Regions from separate parts of the Pseudaeromonas sharmana genome, predicted to be linked through region 1. Evidence: predicted binding sites of a transcription regulator. Region 1 holds the regulator's gene; the other holds the start of a gene.
The links. The regulator MetJ, encoded in region 1, represses methionine synthesis genes. The targets are predictions, from matches to a motif close to AGANNTCTAGANNTCT.

Region 1 (12,371 bases):
TTCAAGACAGTGGCGTTGCCCGGTCGTGGTGGCCGTCAGGCACTGAAGGCACTGCCATATCTGCTGGAGGAGGAGGTGGCAACGGATGTCGAATCCTTGCACCTCGTCGTATTACAGCAGCAGGGGAATCAAGTGCAACTGCTGGCCGTCGATCACCAGCGCATGCAGCAATGGCTCGCCTGGCTCAGCGCCGCCGGGTTGACCGCGGAGCGCATCCTCCCGGATGTGCTGGCCTTACCCTTGGCAACCACGGGCTGGAGCGCCGTTGCGCTGCGTGATCTCTGGTTATTCCGCACGGGGGCCTGGTCTGGCATGCAGGTTGAGAACAGTTGGCTCGGCCCTCTGCTGCAAGGTTTCGATCCCCCTCCTGTTATCGTGAGTTACAGTCCGCTTCCCGTTGACGTGCCAGGGGAGTGGCAGAGTGCGCCTGCCGAATTGCCGTTGCATCTGCTGGTGGCAGGGGCGTTGGAGAGCCGGGTGACGTTGCTGACCGGTGCCTACCGTCGGCAACCTGAGTGGCAACGACTATTGCAACCGTGGCGGAAAGTCGGGCTGGCAGTGGCTGTCCTGGCGGCCTTGTGGTTGGGAAACCAGGTGCTGTTTCTACAGCAATTACAGGCCGAAGCGAAGTCGGTTAAAGCGCAGACCGTCACCCTTTACAAACAGTTATTTCCCGGCGAGACCAAGGTCATCAATGCCAAGTCACAGATGACCCAGCATCTGAAGGCACTGGACGGCAAGGGAGCGACGACCAGTTTTGTGCGTCAATTGATGCTACTGGGGCCGGTCTTCGGACAGGTGCCGGCAGTCCGTCCAGATCTGTTGCGTTATGACGCTGCTCGTAACGAATTTCGACTGCAGGCAACCGCAGGGAGTTATCAGGATTTTGACCGTTTCCGTCAATTGGCTGGTGAACAGTTTACGGTCCAGCCAGGGGACATGAAGAGCGAGGGTGGCAAGGTGCAGGGTACCCTGGTATTGAGGAGCAAATCATGAAGCAGTGGTGGTATTCGATTTCGCTTCGCGAGCGGCGTCTGGTGTTGATTGCGTTCAGCTGTCTGCTGCTGGCGTTTCTCTACTGGGGGATGTGGCAACCCTTCCATCAGCATGTCGAGGATGCCCAGCGTCAGCTTAAGGTACAGCAGGAGACGCTGAACTGGATGCAGATGCGTGCCGGAGATGTGGTGGCACTGCGTTCATCCGGGGCCCGTCCGATCGATGTGAACATGACGCTGGAGGCGGTGGCCAATCAGACCGCGCGTCAGCTGGGGCTGAGTTTGACCCGCCTGCAGCCGATGGAGAAGCAGTTACAAGTCGAACTGGCGCCTGTCGAATTTGAGCGCCTGATGAATTGGCTGGTGATTATGGAACGTGACTATGGCGTCACGGCGCGCCTGGTTGAGCTGGCCAGCGAGGGCGGCAAGGGGCTGGTACGGGTCAGACGACTGCAGTTGGGGCGCGAATAAGCGATGAAAAAGAAGATTGTGATCGCCCTGGCGGGGTTGTGTTGTTACCTGCTGTTTTTGTTGGCACAGGCTCCGGCCGCGCGGGTGTTGCCATGGGTAACATTGCCTCCCGGTCTATTGGTGTCCGGCGTCAGCGGCAGCCTGTGGCATGGTCAGATTGAGCAACTGAGTTGGCGTAACCTGGTTTTGAACAAGCTGGAGTGGCGTATTCCGCTCACCAGTGTGCTACTGGCCGATCCGGTGATTGAGTTGACGCTGCACGACCGTTATACGTTGTCCGGTAGCGCGGAGCTGGGCTGGCAAGGGGGGCCGCGGGTGCGGGATGTCGCCCTGAAGGCTGATGCTGACTGGTTGCTGAGTCAGTCGCCGCTGCCCTTGCCCGTAACGGCGAGTGGCAGCATGCAATTGACTCTGGCGGTAGCGCGCCTCACCCTGCAGGGCGAATGTCAGGAGCTGACCGGTCGATTACAGTGGATGCCGGCCGAGGTAACCACCCCGATGGGGGCGTTGCAAGTCGGGCAGGCACAGGCTGACCTGAGCTGTGAGAAAGGGGCGCTGGTGGCCAAGCTGCAACAAACTTCGCAACACTTCTCGCTGGTCGGGCGCGGTGAACTGGATGCCAAACGCAACTATCGTTTTGAGGGCAAGTTGACACCGGGGGCCGATATGCCGCCAGCCTTTGCTCAGAACCTGAACTTTGTTGGTCAGCGCGACAGCCAGGGGGCGATTCGTTTGAATTATGCGGGTCGATTCTGAATCGGCCTTGGGACGCCTATTCACCTCATCATCCGGTGAATAGGCGCTAATCTCGGTATCGAGCGGGTACAGGGCTAGCCTGGCTTGCCAAGGGGGGCTGCCGCGCTGAGCGATGCTAACAACTCGCGGTAGTGATGGATGGCCGGGAAGCCGGGCAATGCCTGGGCCGGGCGCTGACTGTCCGGTGCCAGTATGCCGAGCAGATGGCGGATTCCGAATTGCCGTGCCGACTGCAGGATGCGTAACGAGTCATCAATAAACAGCGTGCGCGCCGGATCAAATCCCAGCGTCTGTTGTAACGCCTGCCAGCAGCCCTGCTCCTCTTTGGGCAACCCAAAACTGTGTGTCGAATAGAGGCCGTCTAGATAGCGATCCAGTCCGGTACGCTGCAGTTTGAGCGCCAAGCTGTCCGGGTGGGCATTGGTAAACAGATAACAGCGGCGTCCACTGGCGCGTAGCTGCTGCAGAAATACTTGCGCATCTTCTCGCCAGGCGATTTTGTCCGCCACTTCCTGCTTCAGTGCCATGATGTCGAGGCCCAGTTCGCGGCGCCAGTGATCGAGACAATACCAACTCAGTGTCCCGGCCACACCGGAAAATACCGGCGCCAGTGTCTGCTGTGCCGTGGCCAGATCCAGTCCTCGGGCGGCCCCCCAGCGTTCCGGGACCAGGTGCTGCCAGAAGAAGTTGTCGAAATGCAAGTCGATCAGGGTGCCGTCCATGTCCAGCAGGACTGTCTCTATCTGTTGCCAGGCGAGCATGTTGTTCCTCGTCTCAGTTGGCTTACAATGGCCTGTCTAGGCTGGTGGAGGCGGCGAGTATAGCCGAACAGGCATGAGTCGGGAAAAGCGTAAACCAGAGATTCTCCGGCGTGAGCTGGTAGCCCAGAGCCGGCTGTTTCGTATCGAGTCCCTGCACCTGAGGTTCGCCAATGGGGTTGAGCGGCAGTATGAACGGATGCAGGGGGGGCACCAGGGTGCAGTCATGTTGGTACCGATCCAGGACGACGGCACCCTGCTGCTGGTGCGCGAGTATGCCGCCGGGACCCACGCCTATGAGCTGGGTTTTCCTAAAGGGGTGATTGACCCTGGCGAAAATGCGGATCAGGCCGGCAACCGCGAGTTGATGGAGGAGACAGGCTTCGGTGCCGGAACGCTTATTCCGCTGAAAGAGCTGACGCTGGCACCAGGATTCCTCGGTAGCAGGATGAGTGTGTTACTGGCGAGAGATCTCTATCCGGAGCAGCGGGACGGCGATGAACCCGAGCCCTTGGAGCGGGTGAGTTGGCCCTTGGCGCAGGCGCAGGCGCTGCTGGCAGAGCCGGAGTTCAGTGATGCGCGCAGCGTTGCCGCCTTGCTGCTGGCGCTGGAGTGGTTGAAAATGCAGCGCTAATTGCACCATTTATGCACAAGAAAATGGTTTCGGTCACTGTGCCGTCAGCGGGGATTACCTACTATGGTGTTGTCTTGAGGCGAAAGCCCGGGTGACAAGGAGTGTCCACCGCTAGTCGTGTGAATCCTTGTGCGAATAACACACAGCTTGTACGGCCCGAACAGGGCCGCTTTTTTGGCAACAGGTTCCAACTGACAGATTAAATAAAAGGCGACCCTCAGGGTCGCCTTTTGTTTTTTCGGCGTTGGACGTGAACTCAGTCGTCGAACTTCTCAATCGGCTTACCCAGCTCCTGCATGATACGCTGGACATCGCTGGGGATGTCATCCGGGCGGTCCTTGCGCAGGTCTTCGTCACACGGCAGTGGCTGACCGGTGAAGGCATGCAAGAATGCCTCGCACAGCAACTCACTGTTTGTGGCGTGGCGCAGATTGTTTACCTGGCGGCGGGTGCGTTCATCGGTCAGAATTTTCAGCACCTTCAGCGGGATGGATACGGTGATCTTCTTGACCTGTTCACTCTTCTTGCCATGTTCGGCATACGGACTGACATAGTCACCATTCCACTCTGTCTTCATGTTTCACCCGTTGACTATTGAATCCCGCGCGATTCTAACCCGTACCGGAAGTAATGGCAATCTGAAGGCAAAGCCATTTAGACGTCTAGAAGTGTTGACGGCCCATGTCGGGCTCGGTAAGGTGTAGCAACAATCCCAGTTTCCAGCACGGTAGCCAGAACAGGAGAGATGTCATGGCCAACTACAAACAGCAGACCCACGCGGTCAAATCAGGAATTGGCGAGGATCACCAGTTCGGATCCGTGGTGCCTCCTATCTACTTGTCGACCAACTATACCTTTGCTGGATATGGGCAGAAACGGCAATACGATTACAGCCGTTCCGGCAATCCGACCCGGGATACCCTGGGCCAGGCATTATCGGCCCTGGAGGGCGGCGCTGGTTGTGTGATTACCGGAACCGGCATGGGCGCCGTCAACCTGGTGGCCAGCGCGCTGTTGCAGGCCGGCGATCTGCTGCTTGCCCCCCATGACTGTTACGGCGGCACCTATCGCTTATTCCAGCATGTTGCCGCGCGCGGTAGCTATCGGGTGCTGTTTGTCGATCAGGGGGATCCGCTGGCATTGGCCGCGGCGTTGGCACAGCAACCCAAGCTGGTCTGGGTCGAAACCCCGTCCAACCCCTTGCTGCGCGTGGTCGACATTCAGGCCCTGTGCGATGCCGCCCATGCCGCAGGGGCGAAAGTGGCCGTCGACAACACATTTCTGTCGCCGCTGTTACAGCAACCCATCAAGCTGGGTGCGGACATAGTGGTGCACTCCACCACCAAATACATCAACGGTCACTCCGATGTGGTTGGCGGCGCTGTGATCGCGGCGACGCCTGAATTGGCGGAGCAACTGGCCTGGTGGGGTAACTGTCTGGGACATACCGGTGGGGCATTTGATGCCTATTTGACCCTGCGTGGCTTGCGCACCCTGGCACCGCGGCTGCGTCAGCACCAGGAAAATGCCGCATCTATCATTGCGTTTTTACAGCAGCAGTCACAGGTAACACGCATCTATCACCCAAGTTTGCCAAGCCATCCCGGACACGAGATCGCCTGTCGTCAACAGCAGGGCTTTGGTGCCATGCTCAGTTTCGAAGTGGATTTTGATCTGGCGCAGATGCAACGCTTCCTTGACGCGCTGGAGTTGTTTAACCTCGCCGAGTCGCTCGGTGGCGTCGAGAGCCTGGTCGCTCATCCGGCAAGCATGACCCATGCCGGTATGGACCCGGAAGCGCGACGAGTGGCCGGTATTTCCGACCAGTTGCTGCGGTTGTCGGTCGGCATTGAAGATGCTGATGACCTGATTGCTGATTTGGCACAGGCGTTTTCTCAGGCCGCAGCCTGATTATTTTCTAGCGAGGAATGTATGCAGCAGTTCACGACGCCACTGGCGCGTCAGGTTCACAAATTTGGTGGTAGCAGTCTGGCCGATCCTGGCTGTTATCGGCGGGTGGCCGGTCTTATTGAACAGCAGGGGCGTGGCGATGAGCTGATCGTCGTTTCGGCTGCAGGCAAGACCACCAATAGGTTGATCCAACTGCTGGATCTGAGCGAAAGCGGCGATCACGCTTTGGCGGCGGTGTTCGGTGCTTTGCAGAGTTATCAACAAGGTCTGATTGACGGCTTGTTGGAGGGAGAACGCCACCTGCAGTTGTCGGCTGCGCTAGCTGCCGATTTGGAGGAGATCACCCGGACGCTACAAGGCGCTATGGATGCGCTGGAGCGCAACCGGCTAATGGCGTTTGGTGAGGTCTGGTCCGCACGGCTGTTGGCGGCCTTGCTGCAGGAGCGTGGCAACCAGGCCAGCTGGCTTGATGCCCGGCGTTTCCTGCTCGCAGAAGAGGCTGCACTGGCGCGTGTCGCCGTGGCCGCATCCCGTGAACGTCTGCAGAGCCTGCTTTCCGAGCTGGGCAGCCAGTATGTGGTGGTCACCGGTTTTATTGCTGCCGACGCCGCTGGGCGCACCCTGTTGCTGGGGCGGAACGGTTCCGACTACTCGGCGACACTGTTGGGCTCGCTGGCGGGGGCTGAAGCCACCACCATCTGGAGTGATGTCGCGGGTGTCTACAGTGCCGATCCGCGGCGTGTCAAATCGGCACACCTGCTGGAACGGCTGTCGCTAGCTGAGGCCAATGAGCTGGCGCGTTTGGGCTCGCCCGTGCTGCACAGCCGCACCCTGCAACCTGTCATCGATAGCCAGCAACGGCTGGCGTTGCGTTGCAGTTACGATCCGCAGGCTGGCTCGACACAAATTCTGCGCCGCAAGTCGCTGGTAAAAGGGGCTCGCATTGTCACGTCGCTGGACCAGGTGGTGCTGATTGAGCTCAAGGTGTTACCGCACCAGGAGTACGGGAGTGTCATCGGCGCCATAGAACAGCAATTAGCGGCCCAGCAGCTCAGCGCCTTGGCCTGTCACGCTCAGCCGGATCGCAAGGTGCTGCGACTGGCCTATACCCCGGAAGCGGCGCCCAACGCGTTTGCATTGCTGCAGGCTTTTCAGTCGGAAGGGGGCTATACCGGACTGATACAACGTGAAGGCTACAGCTTACTGGCACTGGTCGGTGCCGGGGTCTGTGATCATGCCGAGCAGTGTCACCGCTTCTATCGTTTGCTGGCCGAGTTGCCGGTGGAGTTTATTCAGACCAGCAAAGAAGGTATTAGCCTGATTGCCGTGGTGCGTGAGCTGACGTTGGAGCCGTTGTTGCTGTCGCTGCATGCCTGTTTATTTCACCATACCCGCCGGGTTGGGGTGGTGCTATTTGGCCGCGGCAACATCGGCTCGCAATGGTTGGCGCTCTACGCCCGGGAGAAAGCGCGCCTGGAGGCGGCACATCATCTTGAGCTGACGTTGTTTGGCGTGTTCGATAGTCGAGGTGGTCTGTTGGCTGATGGTGGACTCGATCCGCTGCAGATGCTGGACAACTTTCATCCGCAGCCGCAGTCCTGGGCCGAGATCCTGGCGCAGCTGGAGCAGCACAGTTTCGATGACCTGATTGCCATTGATTTGACAGCCAGTATCGAACTCAGCGCTGCCTACCCGGAGCTGGCACAGGTTGGCGCGCATCTGATCACGGCTAACAAGTTTGCTGGTTCGGCACCGGCGGAGATATACCAGAAGGTCCGGCAGAGCTTTCTCGATCACCAGCGGCAATGGCGTTATAACGCCACCGTCGGTGCTGGTTTGCCAATCCAGAGCACGTTGCAGATGTTCTCCCACTCCGGTGACCGAATCCACGGCATCAGCGGTATTTTCTCCGGTACGCTCAGCTGGCTGTTCCAGCAGTATGACGGCACGCGCCCCTTCTCCGAGCTGGTCGAGGAGGCGTGGCAACATGGCTTGACGGAGCCGGATCCGCGGGAAGACTTGTCCGGGCAGGATGTCCGCCGCAAATTGCTGATTCTTGCCCGCGAGGCAGGTTTTGCGCTGGAACCGGAACAGATCAGCCTGCAGAATCTGGTACCGCCCGCGTTGCGTCAGTTGAGCCGAGAGGCATTTATGGAGCGGCTGGCCGAGCTGGATGATCCCGTACTGGATGCGTTTGAAGAGGCACAGCAGCAGCAAAAAATGCTGCGTTATGTCGCGCGTCTGGAGCGGGATGGACGCGCCAGTGTGGGTCTTGAGGCGCTGGAGCCGCATCACCCGTTCGTCAATCTGCGGCCATGCGACAATATCTTTGCTGTCGAGACGGACTGGTACCGCACCAACCCGCTTATTCTGCAGGGGCCGGGTGCGGGGCGCGAAGTGACGGCCGCCGCCGTGCAGGCCGACCTGTGGGCGGTTTGCGCCGCCCTTTGAATGCAAAGGCCCCGGGTTAGGGGCCTCCTCATTTGGCGCTTAATGATCGTGTTTTGGCAGAGGCTGACTCGATTCACTAAGCGTTCAGCTGCAGTTTTTGTGCCCTGTGGCGACAATATTAGCAATGGCAGATACACTGTTCCGGTCGGATCAGAGGAGCCGTTTTCATGTCGTTGCGGTGGTGGTGTGCCTGCGTGTGTTATGTGCTGATGAGTCCGGTCTGGGCGGCGTTGCCGGCGCTGGATCTGGCCTGGCCACATGAGGCGATAGGTGAGTCTGTCGCTTACCTCGCTGACCCGCAAGGCAATCTGACGCCGGAGTATGTGGCCTCCTTACCTCGCGAACGGTTCGTGCCGCTGGCTCAGCCGGTGGCCAGTCACACCTTCACGCGTGCGGCCTATTGGTACCGTTTCTCGGTGCAAAATCGGAGTTCAGAGCCGGTTTCGCGCATCCTCTGGCTGCTACAGGGGTGGCTAGATAAGGTCGACTTCACCATAGTGGCACCGAACGGGGTCGTCTCACACTATCATACAGGTAACGGTTTGCCATTCAGTGCGCGTGCAATCGCGGTACCTGCACCCAATGTGCGAGTGCTGTTTTTGCCTGGACAATCCGAAGTGCTGTTGCGCGTGCAAACACCGGATCCGTTCATCGCCTCCATCAACGTGACCACCGAAAGTCAGTTTCTGTATAGCCAAATGTTCGATGGGATCTTCAGCGGCTTGGTCTATGGTGCCATCCTGGCCATGTTACTCTACAACCTGCTGTTGTTTGTCGGTACGCGTGAGCGTTATCAATTGGCCTATGTCGGCTATCTGGCCACCTTTGTGCTGATGAACGCCGCTTATAACAACTACACGTTCCCCTGGCTGTTCGCCGATAATCCCGGCGGGCAGGACTGGATGCAGTCCGGGGCCATCTTCCTGTTTTTGTGTGCTGGGCTGATTTTTACCCGTTCCTTTCTCGAACTGCATCGGCGCCATCTGAGTCTGTATCGACTAACCTCCGGTTTGCTGTATCTGACGCTGTTGCTTGCCCTGAGCGGCCCCATCATCGGCTATCCCTGGCATGTCGAGATCGCGATCGTCATGTCGTCGTTGGTCAGTGCCTATTCATTTTGTTTGGGGCTCTACTCCTGGCGGTGTGGCGATCGTGCCGCGCGCTTTTTCCTGCTGGGTACCATGAGCGGACTGGTTGGTACCATGGTAACCGCCTGTACCGTGATGGCATTTGTGCCTTTTCATTACGTGACTTATAAGGCGATTGATGGTGGGCTGGTGGTGGATGGCATTCTGATGTCGTTGGCACTGATCGATCGTATCAAGCAGGTGCGTGAGCAGCGTTTGCGTGCCGAACTGGAGTCGCGAACCGACAGTCTGACGGGGCTCTATAACCGCCGTGCCTATCAGGAGATCAGCCAACAGGAGGTTGGTGTGTTGCAACAGCGCGAGCAAGCGGTCGCGGTGCTGTTGCTGGATATCAACCATTTTAAGCAGATTAATGATATTCACGGCCATGCGGCTGGAGATGCGATGCTGCAACACGTTGCCAGCCTGCTGCGTCAGCAGCTGCGGCACGGTGATTATGCCTTCCGCATGGGTGGAGACGAGTTTTTGTTGCTGCTGCCTGGGCTGGAGGCGGATCAGGCCGCCTTGCTGATCGCTCGCTTGCGCCTCACGCTGAGTCGCTGTCCATTGCGATGGCAGGATGGCGTACTCGCAGTTTCGGTGAGTATCGGCAGCAGTCAGTGGCTCTCTGGCGAACCCTGTTTCGACAGCGTGCTAAGACGCGCCGATGCGGCCATGTATCAGGACAAACAACAACATCGGGACGCAGCGAGTGCAGTGCCCGAGCTGGTAAATCCTAGCTAAATCATTGTTAATAGTATGGTTAATAATGACGCGCCAATAATGAGCATATGCTCTATTTTTGGTGGTCCAGACACCTTGTCCACACCGTATTTCACGAAACCCAAGCCCTGGAACCGAGCGCTATCCCCCCGCATGGCTGCGGTTGAGGGGCACTGAATGTGGCGACGTGGAAGTTGGCATCATCATTGCGATATCTGGATTCTCCTCTGCGCAGGAGGAGATGAATCGAATCCAGTTTGGACCATTTGCAAAGGATGCCCCCCATGTTGTTTGTGCAATCAAAGACGCTTGTATTTTGTCTGCTGGCCAGCGCGGTATTGTCCGCCTGCGGCGACGCTGACACCACCACTGTGCCGCCCGATCCCGCTCCGCTGGCTGAATTCAAACCGGTTGAGGGAACCATTGCTCAGCTACATGCTGCGCTGGCCGCCGGCACGACCAGTTGCGAGCAGGTGGTTCAGCACTATATCGATCGCATCAATGCCTACGATAGTCTGGGCCCGACCCTCAACAGCGTCATCGCGGTCAGCGCCACGGCACTCGATACGGCGCGAGAGCAGGATCTCGCGCTGGCCAGTGGCGAGAGCATGCAGCCATTACAATGTGTCACTGTGTTGTTGAAAGACAATATTGACACTGCCGATATGCCTACCAGCGCGGGCGGCTTGGCATTGCAATACAGCCAGCCAGAAGATGATGCCTTCATTGTGCAGCGTCTGCGTGCCCAAGGGGCCATTATTCTGGGTAAAGCCAATCTGGATGAATTTGCCTTTGGTTATCAGGGCAGCAGCTCGATGCGAGGACAGGTCAAGAATGCCTATGACCAGACTAAGGGGCCCGGTGGTTCCTCGGCAGGAACGGGAGCGGCCATCGCAGCCAGTTTTGCCATGGTCGGGCTCGGGACCGATACCGGCGGCTCGATCCGGGTTCCATCCTCGCTGGAGGGGCTGGTAGGGTTGCGTCCTAGTCTGCGTCTGGTCAGTCAGGATGGCATAGTGCCGCTGGCGCACACTCAAGACACGGCGGGTCCCATGTGTCGCACCGTTGAGGATTGTGCGCTGGTGATGGATGCCCTGGTCGGGTACGACGCCTCCACACACAGTGGACAGCGCCGCAGTTATGAACATGATGCGGAACTGGTGGGCTCAGCTGTGGCGTATCGGGATATGACCAATCTGCCGGATAGCTATGCTGCGGAATTGTCTGCCACCGCATTGCAGGGGGCTCATATCGGTGTTGTGCGTGCCTTGTTTGGCGATGGTAGCAGTGAGGAGAACGCGGCAGTACAAGCGGTGATGAACGCCGCGCTGGAGAAGATGGCGGCGGCCGGTGCGACGGTTGAAGATGTGACTATTCCCGGCCTCGATACCATTCTTAGCAAGTACAAGAGTGTGTCGCGCTATGAGTTCTGCAATGATCTGACGGAGTATCTGAGCTCTTGGTCCAACACGCTGGATAATCACTACACCAGCTTTCAGGAGGTCGCACAAAGCCTGGCGTATGAGACGCGCAACCAATCAACCTTCACTTTTTATGGTTCCTATTGCGGCGATCAAAGTGCCAATGCCGATTACCAACTGAATCTTGTCGAACGTCCGCAGGTTGTGCGCGCGGCATTGCTGCAGGCGTTGGAAAATCTTGATGACGCTGGCATTGCTCAGGGTGCCGAGTTTGATGTCATTGTTTATCCCACCATCCTCGGCCTGGCCCCGGCGCTGGGTACCTCTCCCACGGCGGGGAGTAACAACCGCTTGAGCCCCTTCTCCGGATTCCCGGCGCTGACGATGCCGGCAGGCATGGCGGCGACCACGCCGGCGTTGCCCGTTGGCCTTGAGATGTTAGGCCGCGAGTTCGCAGAGGCGACCTTGTTGAAGCTGGCGTACAGCTATCAGCAACAGGCCTCGCCGCGTCAGGCCCCGCTCTATACCCCGGAGCTGTAATCAGCTGCGCCAGAATAAGAGAAGCCGCCCATCGGCGGCTTCTTCGTCTTCGCCACGGCCGTTTATTCACCTATTGGTGCCACAGTGGCATTCAGTAACTGGATAAAATCCTGTGGAGCCAGGCCCACCGACAAGCCACGCTTGCCGCCGCTGACCAGAATCGCTGGCTGTTGTAACGCTCGAGTGTCGAGCAGCGTTGGCAATTGTTTCTTCTGCGCAAATGGACTGATGCCTCCCACCTTGTAACCGGTCAAGCGCTCGGCATCGGCAGGTTTGAGCATCTCCACCTTCTTCAGACCGGCGGCCTTCGCCACCTCTTTGAGATTCAGCATGCAATTAACCGGGATCACGGCGGTCACCACCTGTTTGTCGTGGTGCAGCAACAGGGTTTTATACACCTGCTCGGCAGGCAACCCGAGTTGCGCTGCGGCATGCAGACCGAAGTCATCGGTGACTTCACATTCGTACAGGTGGGTGGTGAATTGGGTGCCGGTGTGGCGTAAGTAGCGGACGGCAGGGGTCATACGTCTGTTCTCCTCTGGCTGTGGGTGCAGGCTAACGGGACTGTATGTCACGGCGATGAA
Region 2 (12,371 bases), on a different contig from region 1:
TACACTATGGGTTTGTTCGACAAACTGAGAAAGCTGGTATCCGATGACAGCTCAGACAACAGCGGTATCGAGATTTTTGCACCCTTGTCAGGTGAAATCATTCCGATCGAAGATGTGCCGGATGTGGTTTTTGCTGAGAAGATCGTAGGTGATGGCATTGCTATCAAGCCGGCTGGTAACAAGATGGTTGCTCCTTGTGACGGCACCATTGGCAAGATCTTCGAAACCAACCATGCATTTTCGATTGAATCCGATAGCGGTATCGAGCTGTTCGTGCACTTTGGTATCGACACCGTTGAGCTGAAGGGTGAAGGCTTTACCCGTATCGCCGCTGAAGGTCAGCAGGTGAAGAAGGGTGACACCATCATCGAGTTTGACCTGGCTGTTCTTGAGGCTAAGGCAAAGTCGACCCTGACCCCTGTTGTCATTTCCAACATGGATGACATCAAGGAGCTGACGAAGCTGAACGGTGCCGTAACTCTGGGTGAAACCCCGGTTATGCGCATCAAAAAGTAAGCTGTTGCGTCACTAAAAAGCCAGCCTCACGGCTGGCTTTTTTATGCGCGAGGCGCTGCAAAGCCACTTCCTCGCCTACTCCTTGACCCGACGGCGAATCACCCCTTCCTGAATCGAGCTGGCAACCAATTTCCCATCCCGGGTGAAAAACTGTCCACGCACCAAACCTCGACCACCGGAGGCGCTTGGGCTATCGACGGCATACAACAACCAGTCATCAAATCGAAAATCACGATGGAACCACATGGCGTGATCAATGGTCGCAACTTGTAAATTTCGATCGAAGAAGGCAATCCCATGCGGTTGTAGCGCCGTCGGCAAGAAATTGAAATCGGACGCGTAGGCCAGCAGGTATCGGTGAATTGCAGGATCATCGGGCATCTGGCCATTCGCCTTGAACCAGACATAACGCCTGGCGTCGCAAGGTGCCGCCTGCAGTGGATTGACAAACGTCACCGGACGCATCTCGATGGGTTTCTCGCTCAGCAGTTTGTCATGCAAGAATGGCGGGATAAATGCTTTAAGTTGCTCCGCCCACTCCTGCTCGCTACGCAGTCCATCTGGTCCTTCGACCTCAGGCATTACATCATGATGCTCCCAGCCAGGCTCTTCAATTTGGAACGACGCATTCAAGTAGAAAATGCTCTTGCCATGCTGAATGGCCTGTACTCTGCGGGTCGAGACGGTGTTGCCATCTCGTATATGCTCAACCTCATATAAAATCGGATGGTTAACATCCCCGGGCCGCAGAAAGTAACAGTGTAATGAATGCACCATGCGCTCGGGTGCCACCGTCTGATATGCCGCTGAAAGAGCCTGCCCCATCACCTGGCCACCAAATACGGCACCAAAGCCTAAATCCTGGCTCTGTCCGCGAAAGTGGCCAGCCTCTATGCGCTCAAGTGCCAGCAAAGAGAGTAAATCGTTCAATACGGTCATAGAAAAACAGCTCCAACTGTAATCGACGGAGCAAGGCTAACAGATCATTCCCGGTTAAAAAACAAAAGCCGGGGCATGCCCGGCTTTCTTTAAAATGAGTGTTATCAGGCTCTAAGCAGATAATCCCGTAATGCCGAAAAGTCGACATCCATCTCTTCAGACAGCAGAGCCAGGTCGGCACGCTCTGCCAATGGAGCTGGCAACTCGACATCAATGCCAAGAATACTATCGACGCTTTCCTTAAACTTGGCTGGATGTGCGGTACACAGGAACACACCACACTCCTGATCGCACAGTGACGACTGCATGACGTCCCAGGCAATAGCGCCATGAGGCTCGCACAGATAGCCCTGTTGATAAAGACGCTGCAAGGCATCACGAGTCTGTTCATCATCACGCGAGGCTGCGCCCAGTGCCTTCAACGACCACCCCTTGACGCGGAACAGCTCCTCGACGCGCGGCCAGTTGTTGGGGCGACTGACATCCATCGCATTTGACAGTGTGGCCACTGTCGCCTGGGGATCCCAGTGGCCCTCTTGCAGATAGCGAGGAACCGTATCATTGGCATTGGTAGCCACGATAAAGCGCTTCACCGGCAGTCCAAGTGCCTTGGCGATCAAACCTGCGGTTAAATTACCGAAGTTGCCGGATGGCACGGCAATAACCGCTTCAGCCCGCTTCGTCACTGGTAGTTGCGCTATCGCTTCAAAGTAGTAGCAGACCTGAGCCAACAAGCGGCTGATGTTGATAGAGTTCGCCGAATTAAGACCTATCGCCAGTTTCAATTCTTCATCATCGAACGCTTGCTTTACCAACGCCTGGCAATCGTCGAACGCGCCATTCACCGCGACGGTACGGATGTTGCCACCCAGGGTACAGAACAGTTTTTCTTGTAGTGGGCTGATCTTGCCTTTGGGGTACAGGATCACCACTTCGATATTCGGCAGACCATAGAAAGCATGCGCCACAGCGGCACCGGTATCCCCGGACGTGGCGGTCAGGATGGTGATTTTCTTGCCATCCGACACCGCAGTCAGGCATTGCGCCATAAAGCGCCCGCCAAAATCTTTGAAGGCCAGTGTCGGGCCATGAAACAGCTCCAGCGCATACTGATTCTCCGCCACTTGCACCAAAGGTGCCGGGAAAGTGAATGCATTGGCAATCAACTGCGCCAGCTCAGGCAACTCATCACCGAGCAAGTGACGTAAAATGATAGCCGAACGCTCCACCAGTGGCTTTGCCAACAGCCCATCGACATCTGCCAATGGGGCTATCTGCTCCGGAAAGAACAGACCTTGTTCACGACCCAGACCTTGCTTGACCGCTTGCGCAAAGTCGACCTGCTCACTGTGATCCTTGATGTTGTACAACTTCATGATGCTGACATCCTTAATTCAGATAGAAGTAACCGTCGTTCCCTGACGATCAATACGGCATACGTGACAGAACCCGTCCTGGTTCTGGATAAAGTTCGCCTCCAGCCACTCCTTCATACGCAAGGCTTGCTGCTTGTCCGTCATGACAACAAAAATGCTGGGGCCGGAGCCGGAAATGCCGGTTGCCAATGCACCGGAAATTGCGGCGTGCTGACGCGCCTCGTTAAAGCCGGGAATCAGTGCCTGTCGATACGGTTCAGCAATCACATCCTTCAACACAGCTGCCGCCAGCTCCGCCTGGCCGGTATGGCTGGCATGGATAAATGCCGCCAAACGGCGCCCGTACGTCAAACAATCACTACGCCGGTACTGTGCCGGTAAAATTGCCCGCGCCTCAGCAGTGCTGATACTGATTCCAGGGTAACAGGAGACCCAATACCAAGACTCCACGTCTGGTACTGCCTGACTGATGACCCCCTCTTCTTCGATCATCAGCTGAATGCCACCAAGATAGCAGGGCGCTACGTTGTCATAATGGACCGAGCCGGAGATTTTCCCTTCCAGCTCCCCCATCAAGAGCAACTGCTCATCCTTGCTAAGCGCATAATCATGAAACGCATTCAACGCTTCAAGCGCAGCAACAATGCTGGAAGCGCTAGAGCCCAGCCCGGACCCTATCGGCAGATTCTTTTCCAGGACCATATGCAGGGGGCGAACGGTACGACCGCGCAGCTGGAGTGCCGCGGCGTATCCCAGATAGCAGTCATATACGATGTTCTTCTCAGCCTCTGCCGGAAGCTTGTGGGCAAAGCGGCCGCGGCAGCTTAACGAAAAAGCCTGCTCCGCCTCATGCACTTCGACACGATCCCCCAGCAAAGCCCCATCGATAGGGGCTAACGCCGCGCCGAGTACATCAAAACCCACACTAACATTCCCAATTGAAGCTGGCGCATATGCAACAACAGCCATGTTAAACCTCCTGCTTCCAGTTAAGGGTGCGCAGCAGGTCGGCGAATACCCCGGCCGCGGTGACCTCGGTACCCGCACCATATCCGCGCAGTACCAGAGGAATCGGTTGATAATAGGTAGAGAAAAACGCCAAGGCGTTTTCGCCATCCTTGACCTTGAACAGCGGATCATTCTCATCAACCGCTTTAATCGCCACCTTGCACTTGCCTTGCTCAATGGAGCCAACATAACGTAGCACTTGACCTGCCGCCTTAGCCTTGCTGACTTCGGCCGCGAACCAGGCATCCGCTTCTGGCAAACGCCGAATAAAGGTGTCGGTATCACCACTGCAATCAAATCCTGGCGGCAACGCCTGCTCTACCTCAACATCATCGAGCTCGAGCGGCAGACCAGCCTCGCGTGCCAGAATCAGCAGCTTGCGGGCTACATCCATCCCACTGAGATCATCGCGGGGATCGGGCTCGGTGAATCCCTTGCCCTTGGCCGTCAACGTCGCTTCAGAGAACGACATGCCTTCGTCCAATTTACCAAAAATAAAGGAGAGCGAGCCGGATAAGATGCCATTAAACGCCTGCAACTTGTCGCCAGCTTTGATCAAATTCTGCAGATTTTCGATGACAGGTAGACCCGCGCCAACGTTAGTCTCATACAAGAACTTGCGGCGAGTCAGTAATGCGGTCTTGCGCAGTTCTCGATAGTAGGCGATGGAGCTGGTATTGGCTTTTTTGTTCGGCGTGACGACGTGGAAACCCGCGGCCAGGAAATCGGCATATTGGCTCGCCACATTCTCATCCGAGGTACAATCCACAATCACCGGATTGATCAGGTGGCTATCATCCACCAGCTTCTTGACCGCCTGTAACGAGAATCCCTGCTGCGCTTCAGCTAGCAACGCCTGCCAATTAGCCAGATCAAGACCATCACGACTAAGCGCCAGCTTACGCGAATTTGCCAGCCCGACGACTCGCAAGCCGATCCCCTGTTGTGCCAGCACAGGTTGCTGACGGCGGATCTGCTCCAACAAGGCCCCACCGACCCCGCCCAAGCCAACCAGGATCAAATCGATAAACTGCATGCTGGTAAAGAAATTCTGATGGCAGGCCTTGATCGCTTCATTGACCTTGTCCTTACCCACCACGGCAGAAATCGAACGTTCACTCGAACCTTGAGCAATGGCAACGATGTTGATGTTGCCTTGCGCCAGAGACATGAAGAAACGTGCCGCGACCCCCTTGCTGGTGCGCATGCCATCGCCAACGACGGAGATGATCGCCAGGTCATGGCGCATTTCAATCTCTTCCAGCAGGCCCGCCTTGAGCTCAAGTTCAAATTCAGATTCCAGGATTTGACGTGCCTTCTCGGCATCATAGGTATGGATGCAGAAACTGATGCTGTATTCGGAAGAGGATTGCGTAATCAGGGTAATAGAGACACCAGCGCGAGACACGGCGGTGAAGATGCGGCCAGCCATGCCGACCATGCCTTTCATACCAGGACCACTAACGTTGATCATCGAGATCCCGGCCAAATCCGAGATCCCTTTTACCGGTAACTCATCATCGCCCTGTTCGGCGATCAGGGTCCCCTCACCTTGTGGATTAAAGCTGTTCTTGATCAGACAGGGGATATGAAACTGGGCGATCGGGGCTATGGTGCGCGGATGCAGCACTTTGGCACCAAAATAGGAAAGCTCCATCGCCTCCTTGTAGGACATCCGCTTCAGCAGCACAGCATCTGGCACCAGGCGTGGATCGCAGCTATATACGCCATCGACATCCGTCCAGATTTCGCAACACTCGGCGCTGACACAGGCAGCCAAACAGGCCGCGGAGTAATCCGAACCATTGCGCCCCAGCAATACCAGTTCACCTTGTGGATTACCGCCGGTGAACCCGGCCATCAAGTAGATGGCTTCCGCTCTGACGGGACGACGCTGGAACCGGGCGCGCGAGACATCAATATTGACATGGGACTCCAGGTAGCCCCCCTCGGCCAGCAACAGCTGTACCGGGTCAATCAGCTCGACGGCATGCCCACGGACTTGCAGCAGTTCTTGCATGCAGGCGACAGACAAGGCCTCTCCACGGCTCAAAATCAGTGCCTGAATATTGTCCGGGCATTGCCCCAGCAATGAGATGCCCTGCATCTGACGACGCACGACACTGAATTCCTGAGCCATGCGCGCCATCAGTTTGTCGTCGTCCAGTGCAGGGTACTTGCTCTTGAGTCCTGCAATCAGGCGACTGAATATGCCTTCAATCTCCAGCAGCGTATCACTGGCATCCAGACCGCGGCTGGTCTGTTCAACCAGAGCGACAAGGTGATTCGTCACCTTGGCCGGTGCGGAGAGAACCAGGGCTACCTGGGCCTGCTGCTGATTGTTGACCACTATGTCCGACACTCGCAAGAAGCGTTCGGCATCGGCCAGTGAAGAGCCTCCAAACTTCAAAACACGCATTACTAATCTCCCTGTAACAAAAAGGCCCGTACCTGGTGGGTACGGGCCTTTGAAATTCTGAACTTGTTGTCAGTGCACTCAGCAGCCCGCCCCGAAACCACGCAAGGTGGTGCCGGTAATAATAGTGGTGGTAGTGCGAAGGGTGACTGACAGCATGTTAATAATAGGACCTCAAAGTCTAAACGCCCCTAGCTATACCGGTTTGTCCTCATGGCTGTCAATCCCTTCTTCGTTTTCCAAGGCTCTGGACAGATCTTTGCAAAGCAGATGCATCAGGTTCAAATCCCGCTGCCCCAGCATGGATATACCAGACAAAGCCCAATGGTGTAGTTTTTCATTCTGACCAACCCCCACCTTGACGAGAATATCCTCTATTTTCCTTTTTAGGGCATGAACCTGCGCCTCTGCGGGCAAAGTGACCGCTGCGTCAGAGGGCGGCGTATCGAGCAAAGCGCTCATCTCATACGCATACAGCATGATCGCCTGCCCCAGATTTAACGACGGATAGCCAACTTTAAGAGGTAAATAGCTGATCAGATCGGCATGGGCGAGTTGCTCGTTTGACAGGCCTGACTCTTCACAGCCAAATAAGATACCAACACGCTGTAAGCCCGATTTATTCAGCAACTGGGCTTTGACCTGAGCTGGTGTGAGATAGACATGATGCTGGCCTCGCTGACGCGCTGTTGTGGCGATAACCAAGTCCATATCCAAGAGGGCCTCAGGTAGCGAAGTAAACGCCTCAGCCTGCTCGAGCAGCTCCTGGGCTCCGTGAGCCACCCAAAATGCTTCAGGTTGCCGGTGAGCCTGTGAGGCCACCACCCTTAGACGAGAAAAACCCATGGTTTTCATGGCTCGAGCCGCTGCACCGACATTTTCCGGTCTCGCTGGCGCCATCAGTATAAAATAGAGATCCATCACCACCTCCGAAATGGGGGCTTAATCTAGCGCCTGACGTCCGGACACGCCAGTGTGATCTTCAACATCACAAGAACAAAAAAACAGCACATCACTTCCATTTAGAACGGCTTATGCCATCCTTCGTAAGGTGGTAACGGGAGGCCAAATATGAATGATGGCGTCGGGCGGGGCTGGTGCGCAACAGTGCTGCCGTTAGCGATTTGCCTTATCCAGGCGACAAGCGTGCAGGCTCGACCGGATCAGGCCATGACCGCCATTGATAGCCGTTACTACAGTAGCGAGTTCAGCCTGTCTCCACTGGAACAGTATTGGTTTCAAGAACAACCATCGCCCCGGGAACAGGACAAACTTAGCCTCTATGCCTACACGGGGAATTATGTCAGTGCATTACCGATGCCATCGAACAGTGAACAGGAGTATGCAGTGATTAGCGGCGTAGGTCTGCAGTGGAGTAACTGGCTCTCCTTTCAAAGCCAGCTGGTCCATGTCGGGCCGCCATCGCTTTCATTTAACCTCGAGTTGGCATCCGTCTGGCACCCCCGCCCCAGTCTCTCACTGCAAGCGATATATGCATCGCCATCACCGAGCAAACCACAGCTGACCCTAGGTGCCAGTTATCGTTTTTAGAGCGTTAGCTTGACACCAGCAAAAACAAAGTTGACATATGTCAAACAAGCGTGAGAAATCAGTAACCTTTGGTTATCAAAACATTGTTAACTGGCTGTTACTTGATACATTCCTTACGCATTGAGCTCAGGCACTAACGCCTGTTTTACTCATTACATGAATAGATCGTGGTGAGACAGCCGAAATTTCATAATAAGTCATAGCGTGCTGTGAACGATGATTAACAATTCATCGCGTTTCGCCCTGTTAAATGTTAAATTTTATCTGAGATTTTAACCTTTCGAGTGCCAGCCATGCATATACCTCAAATCCTAATTGTCGAAGATGAACTGGTGACCCGCAACGCCCTGAAGAGCATCTTTGAAGCCGAAGGTTACGATGTGCTCGAAGCCAATAACGGCGATGAGATGCACGATTTGCTGTCAAACAATGATGTTGATCTCGTCATCATGGACATCAATCTGCCTGGTAAAAATGGCTTGTTACTGGCTCGGGAATTGCGTGAGCGCGGCCAGATCGCCCTGATGTTTCTGACCGGTCGGGACAACGAAGTCGACAAGATTCTTGGCCTGGAAATCGGCGCCGATGATTACATCACCAAACCTTTCAACCCGCGTGAATTGACCATCCGCGCGCGGAACCTCCTCGGCCGCACCATGCGTGCCGGGGGGGGGGATGATAGCAACCAAAGCATCGAAAACTACCGTTTCAATGGTTGGACTCTGGATATCAACAGCCGCTGTCTGATTCCTCCAGCAGGTGAAGCCATTCGTCTACCACGTTCTGAATTCAGGGCCCTGCTGCACTTTTGCGAAAACCCGGGTCAAATTCAAACACGTGCCGACCTGCTGATGAAAATGACCGGTCGCGAGTTAAAACCTCATGATCGTACGGTTGACGTGACGATTCGCCGCATCCGTAAACATTTTGAATCCGTAGTCGAAACGCCAGAGATCATCGCCACCATTCATGGCGAGGGTTACCGATTCTGTGGCAGCCTGGAAGAGTGATAACCAGCAATAAAACAAATCATTAGCTGCTTAAACGCAGCTCATTAAGGCGCCGTCGGCGCCTTAATTGTTTTCATCACATGAGGCCCAGCCTTGCCGTCTTCTGGGGTCAACTGAGCACACTTATCTAATAACTTGCTATCGATTCCAGACATTTAGCCATCCAGACATAAAAAAGTCCATTGACTTGATGCCATGCAGGCCATAGCATCTTCATCCATCCGCAGCGAATCCTTTTAGCAATAACAACTATCTTTTCACTGTAAGCCAGTCATAGCCACGGTGGATGAGCGCAACAAACATGATTAATTTAACTGCAGTTTCAAAAGTTTACGGTTATGGCGATAGCGCCGTACAGGCGTTGCACCCGACAGACCTGCAGGTAAAGCGCGGCGAAATCTTCGGTGTAATTGGCGCCTCCGGGGCCGGCAAGAGCACGCTTATTCGCTGTGTAAACCTGCTCGAACGCCCGACAACGGGCTCTGTGGTCATCGATGGCGTCGATCTGGCAACACAGAGCGAGCGCGACCTGACCTTATCCCGTCGCAAGATCGGGATGATCTTCCAACACTTCAACCTGCTGTCGTCCCGGACCGTGGCAGAGAATATCGCGCTGCCGCTGGAGCTGGCAGGCCTGGATAAGGCTCGTATTGCGCAACGCGTTACCGAGCTGCTGGTCTTGGTTGGCTTGCAGGAGCGGGCGCATGCCTACCCGTCCGAGTTGTCGGGCGGGCAGAAACAACGTGTCGCCATAGCGCGTGCCCTCGCCCCTGAACCCAAGGTACTGCTGTGTGATGAGGCCACCTCGGCGCTGGATCCACAAACCACACAGTCTATTCTAGCGCTGTTGAAAGAGATCAATCGCCGGCTGGGCCTGACAATCCTGTTGATCACCCATGAGATGGACGTCGTCAAGACGATCTGTGACAAGGTGGCGATCATTCACGATGGCCGTCTGGTCGAGCAGGGTGAAGTCGCCTGGTTCTTTTCGCATGCGCAGACTGCATTGGCACGTGATTTCATCCAGTCAACCATTCACTTGCCTATTCCGGAAGAGTACCAGCGTCGCCTGAGTGCTACTCCTGAAGCCGACAGCTGGCCGTTATTGCGCCTCGGCTTCACCGGGCAGAGTGTCGATAGTCCGCTTATTTCAGAGGTCAGCCGACGCTTTGGCGTGGATGTCAGCATTCTGAGCGCCGATATCGAGTATGCCGGCGGCGTCAAATTTGGTTATTTGCTGGCTGAACTATTCGCTCCGACAATGGCCTGCGAGCAAACGATCGAATTCCTGCGTCACCATCAGATCCAAGTGGAGGTCCTGGGCTATGTCCGAAGCCATGATTAATCTCTTGCTGAGCGCACTGGGCGAAACGCTGGGCATGGTTGGCGCTTCGGCCGCCTTCAGCGCCTTGTTCGGTGTACCACTGGGTGTTGCCCTGCATGTCACCAAACAGGGAGCCATATTGTCACATCCCATGCTCAACAAATTGCTGGGAACCCTGGTCAATATTGGCCGCTCTATTCCATTTATCATTCTGCTGGTCGCCATTATCCCGTTTACTCGACTCATCGTCGGTACCAGTATCGGCACTATCGCCGCCATAGTCCCGCTGACCGTTGGCGCCATCCCGTTCGTCGCCCGACTGATTGAAGGCGCCTTGCTTGAGGTCCCCGCCGGTCTTGTTGAAGCCGCACAGGCGATGGGGGCCAAGCCACTGCAGATCATTGGCAAGGTGCTACTACCGGAAGCCTTGCCGGGGATCATCAATGCCATCACCATTACGCTCGTTACGCTGGTTAACTACTCGGCCATGGCCGGTGCCATCGGCGGGGGTGGCCTGGGTGATGTCGGTATCCGCTATGGTTATCAACGCTTCGATCCGGCGGTCATGTTGATCACCGTGGTCATGCTGGTCGTTCTGGTTCAATTGATTCAATCCATCGGTGAGCATCTGGTTCGCCGGGTAGATCATCGTTAACTGCTTTTCATCAACAGGAGGTTTCCATGAAAAAATCCCTCTCCGCCCTGGCGCTGTTTGCAGCCTTGCTGGCAGGTTGCGGTCAAAGTGACAGTGACAAACACATCAAGGTCGGCGCCATCGCAGGCACGGAAGCACAAGTCGTCGAAGTCGCTAAAAAAGTCGCCAAAGAGAAGTTTGGTCTTGAAGTCGAAATTGTTAGCTTCAGCGACTATGTGACGCCAAACATCGCGCTGAATGATGGCAGCATCGACGTCAACGCCTTCCAGCATAAGCCGTATCTGGATGCCCAGATCAAGGATCGTGGCTATAAACTGGTGCCGGTCGGCAATACTTTTGTCTACCCGATCGCCGGTTATTCAAAGAAATACAAATCCGTAGCTGAACTGCCCACCGGTGCCCAAATCGCGGTTCCCAACGATCCGACCAATCTGGGTCGCTCCCTGTTACTGCTGCAAAAGCAGGGACTGCTCAAGCTCAAAGACGATGTCGGCCTGAATGGCACGGTTCTCGACATCGTCGATAACCCCAAGCAGCTGAAACTGGTGGAACTGGAAGCGGCTCAGTTGCCTCGCTCACTGGACGATGTCGATCTTGCCATCATCAACACCACCTATGCGTCACAAATCGATCTGCTGCCGACCCGCGATGGCCTGTTTGTTGAAGACAAAGAGTCACCGTATGTCAATCTGATCGTTGCCCGCGAAGACAACAAGGATGCGGAGAAAGTGAAGCAATTTGTTCAGGCTTATCAGAGCGATGAGGTTTATCAAGCAGCCAGCAAGCTGTTCAAGGGCGGTCTGGTCAAGGGTTGGTAAACTAAGGCTACTCGTGTAATTTTAAGTAAAGCACGGTAAACTCACAGAAAGGCTACGCGGGCGTAGCCTTTTTTTTTGCTAAAAGATTATGATCCACATGTAGCCATACTAATTACAAAGCACGGAACATTGCCCATGACAACCTGGTATCTGGCTTACTGCCGACCACGCGAGGAGGGGCGAGCCAGCCTGCACCTTCGCAATCAGGGTATCGACAGCTATTACCCCATGGTCGAAGTCGAACGTATCTGCCGCGGTCAGCGTGTAAAACGTCAGGAGCCGCTTTTTCCTTCGTATCTGTTCGTCAACGTTGACCTGGAACAGTTTCCCGCGAACCGTCTGAACGCCACCCGCGGGTTACGACATATGGTCCGTTTTGGCGCCCATTGGACCCAGATCCCATCCCAGCTGATCTACAGCATGATGAGCCGCGAGGATTGCGACGAACAGCGCGAGCTGTTATGTCACCTGCCTCGTTGTGGCGACAAGGTGGTCATCAGCGACGGTATCTTCTGCGGGCTAGAGGCGCTATATCAGGAGCCAGACGGAGACACTCGTTCTTTCCTGCTGCTCGAGCTGCTGCATAATCAGGTCCGTCACAGCATCGATAATCGTGCCTTTGCGCCGCTTTGAGCGGTCAACAGCCCAGTAGTAGTCGATATTCCGCCTGCACATAGGTATCGGTCATGCCGCTGACATAATCGATCAACAGGCGGACTCGCAGATACCACTCCCACTCATCGGCATCGGTATCCGAT

Region 2: the regulator MetJ is predicted to act here: its motif matches at 8,966-8,981, upstream of metN (methionine ABC transporter ATP-binding protein MetN).

Annotation. Positions count from the first base shown of each region.
Region 1 is NZ_JBHSAF010000002.1:89,249-101,619, forward strand. Features, by position in the region: gene gspL (type II secretion system protein GspL) at 1-996, shown strand, start outside; gene gspM (type II secretion system protein GspM) at 993-1,466, shown strand; gene ACFOSS_RS03855 (type II secretion system protein N) at 1,470-2,222, shown strand; gene yrfG (GMP/IMP nucleotidase) at 2,297-2,983, opposite strand; gene nudE (ADP compounds hydrolase NudE) at 3,057-3,614, shown strand; gene metJ (met regulon transcriptional regulator MetJ) at 3,871-4,191, opposite strand; gene metB (cystathionine gamma-synthase) at 4,365-5,525, shown strand; gene ACFOSS_RS03880 (bifunctional aspartate kinase/homoserine dehydrogenase II) at 5,547-7,976, shown strand; gene ACFOSS_RS03885 (sensor domain-containing diguanylate cyclase) at 8,144-9,847, shown strand; gene ACFOSS_RS03890 (amidase) at 10,111-11,787, shown strand; gene ybaK (Cys-tRNA(Pro) deacylase) at 11,850-12,311, opposite strand.
Region 2 is NZ_JBHSAF010000015.1:335,940-348,310, reverse strand. Features, by position in the region: gene crr (PTS glucose transporter subunit IIA) at 7-516, shown strand; gene tesB (acyl-CoA thioesterase II) at 592-1,455, opposite strand; gene thrC (threonine synthase) at 1,560-2,831, opposite strand; gene thrB (homoserine kinase) at 2,850-3,800, opposite strand; gene thrA (bifunctional aspartate kinase/homoserine dehydrogenase I) at 3,802-6,258, opposite strand; gene ACFOSS_RS16210 (tRNA/rRNA methyltransferase) at 6,451-7,176, opposite strand; gene ACFOSS_RS16205 (hypothetical protein) at 7,327-7,806, shown strand; gene arcA (two-component system response regulator ArcA) at 8,100-8,816, shown strand; gene metN (methionine ABC transporter ATP-binding protein MetN) at 9,118-10,161, shown strand; gene ACFOSS_RS16190 (methionine ABC transporter permease) at 10,142-10,795, shown strand; gene metQ (methionine ABC transporter substrate-binding lipoprotein MetQ) at 10,822-11,613, shown strand; gene rfaH (transcription/translation regulatory transformer protein RfaH) at 11,749-12,246, shown strand; gene dgt (dGTPase) at 12,251-12,371, opposite strand, start outside.